2 regions of the Parashewanella sp. 2304DJ23-3 genome follow, and region 2 is predicted to be linked to the other one. Evidence: riboswitches for the same ligand, from Rfam matches in the RefSeq annotation. Region 2 holds a riboswitch; the other holds the start of a gene.
The links. Region 2 has a riboswitch for cyclic di-GMP ahead of AC1EU2_RS04995 (hypothetical protein). Riboswitches for the same ligand answer to the same signal wherever they lie in the genome.
Positions count from the first base shown of each region.

Region 1: it holds a riboswitch for cyclic di-GMP, as region 2 does, so the genes downstream of both, AC1EU2_RS10210 (hypothetical protein) here and AC1EU2_RS04995 (hypothetical protein) in region 2, are expected to answer to the same signal.

Region 1 covers NZ_JBWQOH010000004.1:59,725-63,145, forward strand. The annotation lists tRNA gene AC1EU2_RS10195 (tRNA-Leu) at 1-86, opposite strand; gene secG (preprotein translocase subunit SecG) at 113-466, opposite strand; gene tpiA (triose-phosphate isomerase) at 468-1,250, opposite strand; cyclic di-GMP riboswitch class I at 1,585-1,674, shown strand; gene AC1EU2_RS10210 (hypothetical protein) at 1,751-3,421, shown strand, end outside.
Region 2 covers NZ_JBWQOH010000001.1:1,128,857-1,132,277, reverse strand. The annotation lists gene AC1EU2_RS05010 (DNA cytosine methyltransferase) at 1-196, opposite strand, end outside; gene def (peptide deformylase) at 423-935, shown strand; gene AC1EU2_RS05000 (hypothetical protein) at 955-1,167, shown strand; cyclic di-GMP riboswitch class I at 1,242-1,325, shown strand; gene AC1EU2_RS04995 (hypothetical protein) at 1,369-2,871, shown strand; tRNA gene AC1EU2_RS04990 (tRNA-Leu) at 3,013-3,097, opposite strand.

The DNA.
Region 1 (3,421 bases), on a different contig from region 2:
TGGTGCCGAGAGCGGGACTTGAACCCGCACGGCCATAGGCCACCACCCCCTCAAGATGGCGTGTCTACCAATTCCACCACCTCGGCATTAAAGCTTTTCGATAAATCCTAGATTAGTCAGGAATTTTATCTTCTGTAGATTCTTTTTTCGCTGGTGCAGTTTTTGCTGCATCTGCTGGTTGCTGCTCAGTAGCAGCTGGAGTACCTAAATTTTCCCATGCTTTATCATCTGAAGCGTGGTTAGCACTCATGCGACCTATCATCAAACTTACGATGAAGAAAAGAATCGCTAAAATTGCTGTTGCTCTCGTTAATGCATTACCAGCACCACTTGAACCAAATAGAGTTCCCGACGCGCCTGCACCGAAAGAAGCTCCCATGTCAGCGCCTTTACCTTGCTGGATTAAAATTAAACCAATTAGGCCAATCGCTACTAACAAATAAACTACTATTAACACTTCGTACATGTTATGCACTCATCGCTATGCTACATAAACTCAAAAATTCGGTAGAGTTCAAGCTTGCCCCGCCAATCAACCCACCATCAACATCTGGTTGAGCGAACAAATCTGCGGCATTACTAGGGGTAACACTACCACCGTATAAAATTCTTACGTTTTCACCAATAAATGGTGAAACTTCTGATAAACGCTTACGAATAAAAGCATGCACTTCTTGAGCTTGCTCTGGTGTAGCACTTTTACCAGTTCCTACAGCCCATAAAGGTTCGTAGGCAATAATTGCATTATCGAAAGCCATAGTACCATTTTTTTCGATAACTATATCTAATTCTTCAGCAATCACTTCAAAGGTGCGACGTGCTTCTCGTGCTGGACCTGATTCACCGACACACAAAATTGGCGTTAAACCATTTTGCTGTGCTGCAGCGAATTTCTCAGCGACAATATCACTCGTTTCGCCATACATACGACGTCTTTCTGAATGACCAACAATAACATAATTACAACCAGCATCTTTCAGCATTTTAGCTGAAACTTCACCAGTATATGCACCAAAGTCATGCTGACTGACGTTTTGTGCGCCCATACGTACTAAAGAACCGTTCAATGCATCTTTATTAGCTTCCAGCTGCTGCCTTACACTTTCAAGATAAATTGTTGGCGGACAAAGAACCACTTCTGCGGAATCGTTTTGTAGCTTTGCGGCAAACTTCTTAAATAGTTCAATAGCTAAAGCAGAAGAACCATTCATTTTCCAGTTGCCAGCAATCATAGGACGTCTGAGTGCCATTGCTGTCTCCTTTAAAGCGGGCTGAATAATAACGAACCCATGTAAAAGTTACAATAGTTCTAGTGTTAATTTTTATAAAGCGATGTTTTCTCGGCTGCTTTTTAGTCAATCCACTGACATTAGCTGCATTTCGACAGCAGATTGACTGATCTTTTGCGATTTTCTATCAGTTTCGGTTACCTAAATGCAAACCAAGGCTTGAAACTCTTTTTTATAGATTAATTTTAACAATGTTATTTGCTTATAACTAAATAGTTTAAAAAACTTATTAAGATGTTCTCAAAGTTGTCGCCTTGTAACAACTCATCAGTAGCAGCAGTAGATGAACAATTTAGGTGAATAAAGGCAAACCTCTCGAAAGTTAGGGACGCAAAGCCTCCGGTCTAAGGTCTGAAGATAGGACTAGGATAGCGGGGTTGCTGGAGCAGCTAAGCTGCACATCCATGTTTTATCCAGTTCAGATCACCTGTTTATTTGTTTTGAATAAAAAGGTTTGCATTATGCGTAGTTTATCCAAGTTAAGTGCGGGAATACTGTTTTCTCTCACAGCCAATACTGTATTGGCCGATGTCCAAGTCGATATTGATTCATCAACGCCATCAACAGGTTACCCTTTTCAAACTTTTAATGTGAATATCACATCAACTGAATCTCTAGAAACCGTTGAAGTCACAAATTGGCCAGAAGAGTGGTGCCAGTTACCTTTTTTTACTCTTTCACCAGTTTCAGTTTCAGGAAACCAGTATCAAACTTCAGTCAACTATAATTTTAAACATCATCGTAGCTATAACGGTGATAAAGTCTGTGTTTACATAAAAGATACAACTGGTAAAGAGTATACCTATTCAAGTTCTGAGCAAATAAGCTTAGTGACTGCAAAAATTGACATATCTACAGTTGAAAATAATCAACTTGAACATACCCTTTCAACGACTGACTACTATGGTCAAGATAGAAACGCTGTTGATTTTATTTATCGTCAGCAACATTCAGGTGAAACCTTATTGTTTGATCTGAGTGGACAAACTAATCCTGGGCTCGATATCGCTTTAACCGATTTTCAAGGTAATATCATTCAACTAGCAGAAACAACAGATGCTGGTGAATGGCAAATAAAGCAATTTCCGTTGCCATTGCCTGAAACCTCCGTAAACTCTCACAAATCCTATAAGCTTGCAGCTTTCCTTAAGTCTGATCACAATGTCAAAATAGGTGATGAACAACTGTCTTTTAAAGGCCAGAAGGTCGCCTTTGAAATTTTTAAAACGCCTGCTGTGCCTTTAGATGAAAACAACTATGCTTCGGGCGAACTGAGCTGGGATCTACAAACACCATTGAATATCGTTGAAACACGATTATTAATGTTAGAGGATCCGGAGCAATGCTCTGTAGCAACCCCAAATGCAAGTGTAATTCAACCGATGCCTTCTGGTACTCATTTCAATTTTATAAATCAGATTCATCTGCATAACTACTTTGCGTGTATGCAGGTTGAAGATGTTGATGGTAGAACTTTTAACCAACCAATTGGGTGGATACAGAAAGCCCGAGCTCCACAAATTCACATATCAGACTCAGTCAGCTCAGAAGAAGTTATTAGTGAAACCATTCAAGGGTATGTTACTGATGCGGAATCGGTTTATATCAACTACATTTCTGATCAAGGTACATCGAGTAGAGACCACGTTTTAAGAACTTGTGAGGATTACATTAGAGGTACCCCATTAAATGACTCTGAAGTCAATTTTGAAATTTCAGATGCAACACTAAATGATCATTATTTGTGTGTTGTTGCTGATAATGGCGTTGGTGGTATTTCACACTATTTGAGCGATCACAAAGTTAATCTAACCAATGGAATGGACATCACCGCGAATTTACAAAACAGAGAACCTTCAACTCCTTTTCCAACGGTGCTTGATATACCAGAAAAATTACAAAGGTCAACAATTGCAACACCAGGGTGTCGTGGCGTGCTTTTGAGCGCTGATTTAATAATGAGTGCAGGTCATTGCGAAGCCCCTTTCTTCCGCCCACCTAATGGTCAATGGCGTACCGCTCCTTCGAGTTACAGCTTTTTAGCCGCAAAAGATGAGTACGCACAAAAATCCCATATTCAAGCACTAAACGCAGCAAGAGAAAAAGTAGGCACCGCAGTAGAATACGATTTC
Region 2 (3,421 bases):
GTATATCGTTGGCGAAAACGGTTTCGAAGCTGTTTTTATTTAGCTTTACTCGATGTTCATCAAGGGGGATATACCATTCATTTGGGTGCATATCCCAATTAATACAGGCGCTAGGGACGGTGAAGTTGCCCTCAAAGCCCAAGTCCATGCCGCCACAACCACTAAATAAAGAAAGTAATTTTTTACTGTTACTCATGTAAGTTTTTATTATTCCTAATGATGCTCTATGCCAACGGTGATACGGTTCAACAGTTTCGGCTTTATATTGCAAGACAGTTTATCATTGCATTGGCTCACTAAGGTGAGTTACTTGTTACTACTGAATGCTTTTAAAGTAAATAATGACGATAAAAAAATGATGTACGCAACAGAAACCATTATACTCTCACGCTTTATTTTAACGATGAGTAATTACTAAATACATGGCTGTTCTTGATATTCTTACTGCTCCCGATGTGCGATTAAAGCAAGTTGCAAAGCCTGTTACAGATGTGAAGCAGGTACAAACGTTAATTGATGATTTACTCGAAACCATGTATTCCACTGATGATGGGATTGGACTTGCTGCAACGCAAGTTGGTTCTGAGTACGCTGTTGTAGTTATCGATATTTCGGATGAACGCAATGATCCATTAGTGTTGATTAACCCTAAGGTTACGGCTGGCTCTGATAAAGCCAAAGGGCAAGAAGGTTGTTTATCAGTACCTGATTATTATGCGGAAGTTGAACGCTTTACTTCAGTAACGGTTGAAGCTTTAGATCGTAATGGGAAGGAAATTACTGTCAGCAGTGATGAGTTTTTAGCTATCGTTATGCAACACGAAATAGACCATCTTCATGGCAACTTATTTATCGACTATCTATCTTCATTGAAACAGCAAATGGCAATGAAAAAGGTAAAAAAATACGTTAAGTTAATGGCTAAACAAAAATAGCCTAACGAATTTATCAATCATGGAAGAGTTTCACATTAGCCGCATTCATACTCCTCAAGGTATTTTTAGAGTAAGCGGCTACTTATCACTGATTTCAAATAAAGTTGAAGCCACTTCACTTGAAGTGATGGGAACGGATGGCTGGGTCCAATTAGCCCTAGAACGCTCTCAAACGTTAATTGCGGAATTAACTCCCATTCTACTGTCACATTTCCGTGACGAATCTGTATAAAAACTCACACATTTATATCATTGAACTGTCATTGACAATCTTATTTATAACCATAAAATACAGCTGCTTACAAACGACTCAAAGGGCAAACTTACTGAAAAGTAAGGACGCAAAGTGACAGCACTCCATCAAATTGATAAGTGGGCTGCTCTGCTGAGTTTTAATTTTTATTAAAACTTTTCCCGAAACAAGGAATGTGAAATGAGTTTTATAAATAACGCACCAATGAGTGCGCTTATCGCTACGTTACTTACAGGCTTTTGCTCTACTTCTGTGGCTTCTGAAGTGGCTAATCCTGAAGATGATGCCAGAATCGCTTCTCAATATTTTGAGCGTTATCATGATCAGTATGATCGCTCTACTTACCGAGGTGACTGGGGTTTAATTGATGATCTTGATATCCGTGACTTATTAGAAGAGCACGGGGTTGACAAGTTGAACCCTGAAATCAAAGCCCTCTTCACAACTGATAATGAAAACGGTAAACCTTGGAACCGTAAAATTCAATTTGACGTTCAATGGACCAATAAAACACTAGCGAAAATGTACCCTGAACAGTGGGCTGTGATTAAAGCAACAAAAAACCGTAAAGATCGTAAACAATTAGTGCGCAATCTACGCATGAATGCTTGTGATGCGCAAATGGAAGTGGGCAATGCAAGAGTTTACGGTGTTGATTCAAACAGTAATGTTTTAGAAATGGATAGCCATAGAACTGCAGGTTGCCCAGCAGGTGTTGCTGTTGGTACGTCAAAAATGCGTACCTTTATTTCAACGGTACCAAATGCTGAATACATGCTCACCGTGAAATATCAAAAGCGTGATTACAACTATGAAAAGTTTGGCGTTAAAAACCAGAAACAAGCTTATAGAGATCTCATCGTTCGCATTAACTCAGAGAAGCATAAGTTACCGCTAACAGAGGTTGAAGGTGAACCACTAGAAGATGGCTTCAAAGTTAAACAAATTCCGTTTACCGCTAGCCGTTTCTTTACTGCGATCAAGTTAAAGGACAGCGGTTATCCTGACAGCTATGGTATTTTGATTGATAGTGTTGTTGTTGAAAAAGTTGCCGACAACCCTCGCTTAGAAGAGTGCCGTTCATATTATCCACAAAATAGTAAAAAATTACGTAAGTGTTTAACGGGTGACACTGAACCAGAAATGATGGGCTGTAATCTAAATGAAGCCAATGTTGTTTGGAATCAAGGAGCAAACACTTCTAATGATCCAAACCGCAGTACTAAAGAAAATATTTTTAGTGCAGCAGACAGTAGCTTTTTGTCATTAGGTATGGCGGGTAAAGTTAACTTAAAACTTCGTGGAAATAATGTTAGAGCGGCATGCCCTGCTGAAGGCAAAACGCTACGTTTAGCTGAAGTAACATACGGTAACAGAGCTTTCGAGCAATATGCAGAACAAGCTTCTGTGAAGGTTAAACTAGTACGTTGTGAAAACGAAGCACTAAATGGTTGGAATTTATTAGCGAATCAGAGTCAGGACGCTGTAGATAACGAAGAGTCGGTGATTACCAATCAAGATTTTGAGTTTGCATTTGATGGCGCTTACGCTCAATGTGCAATTTCAAAAATTCAAGTGAAGGACACGTCTAATCTCATTTCTGAAGATTACTCTGGTTACGTTGTTAATGGTAATGGCTTTGATCTTTATAATCTAAGAATTGAAACGTCTGCGTCAGAATAATCGTTAAAACTTTTAAAAATACCTACTTTTGCTGAAAATATCTGAGTTAGTCGAGGTAGGTATCGCTTTTAAGAGTTGTTATCAGATACAAAAAAACCGACGTTAAAGTCGGTTTGTCTCTCATATAGAGAAAATCAAAAATGGTACCGAAGGACGGACTTGAACCGTCACTCCCGAAGGAAACGGATTTTGAATCCGTCGTGTCTACCAATTCCACCACTCCGGCATCTTTGATTAGTTTGTTGTGCTGGTTAAGCCTCAACAATGGAACGGAATTATACTCAGCCTTTAGCTAATGGCAAGTGGTTTCATTGCTGTTTTGTGAAAAATGAGTTTAAGCGGCTGAAAATCCGTCATTTCATCAGTTTTCATAAATGAAAGTAGCTTAGTATCTTATAAGATTCTCTAAATTGAATTGACCATTGTCAAGTTCACCACCTATTCATTGTGCCTTTCTTAATTTACTGATTATAAAAGCAAAAGCTGTGCGACATAGTGTCGCACTTTGTCGCATTTGTATTGTGATAAAGACAGGGTAGGCGCAAAATTC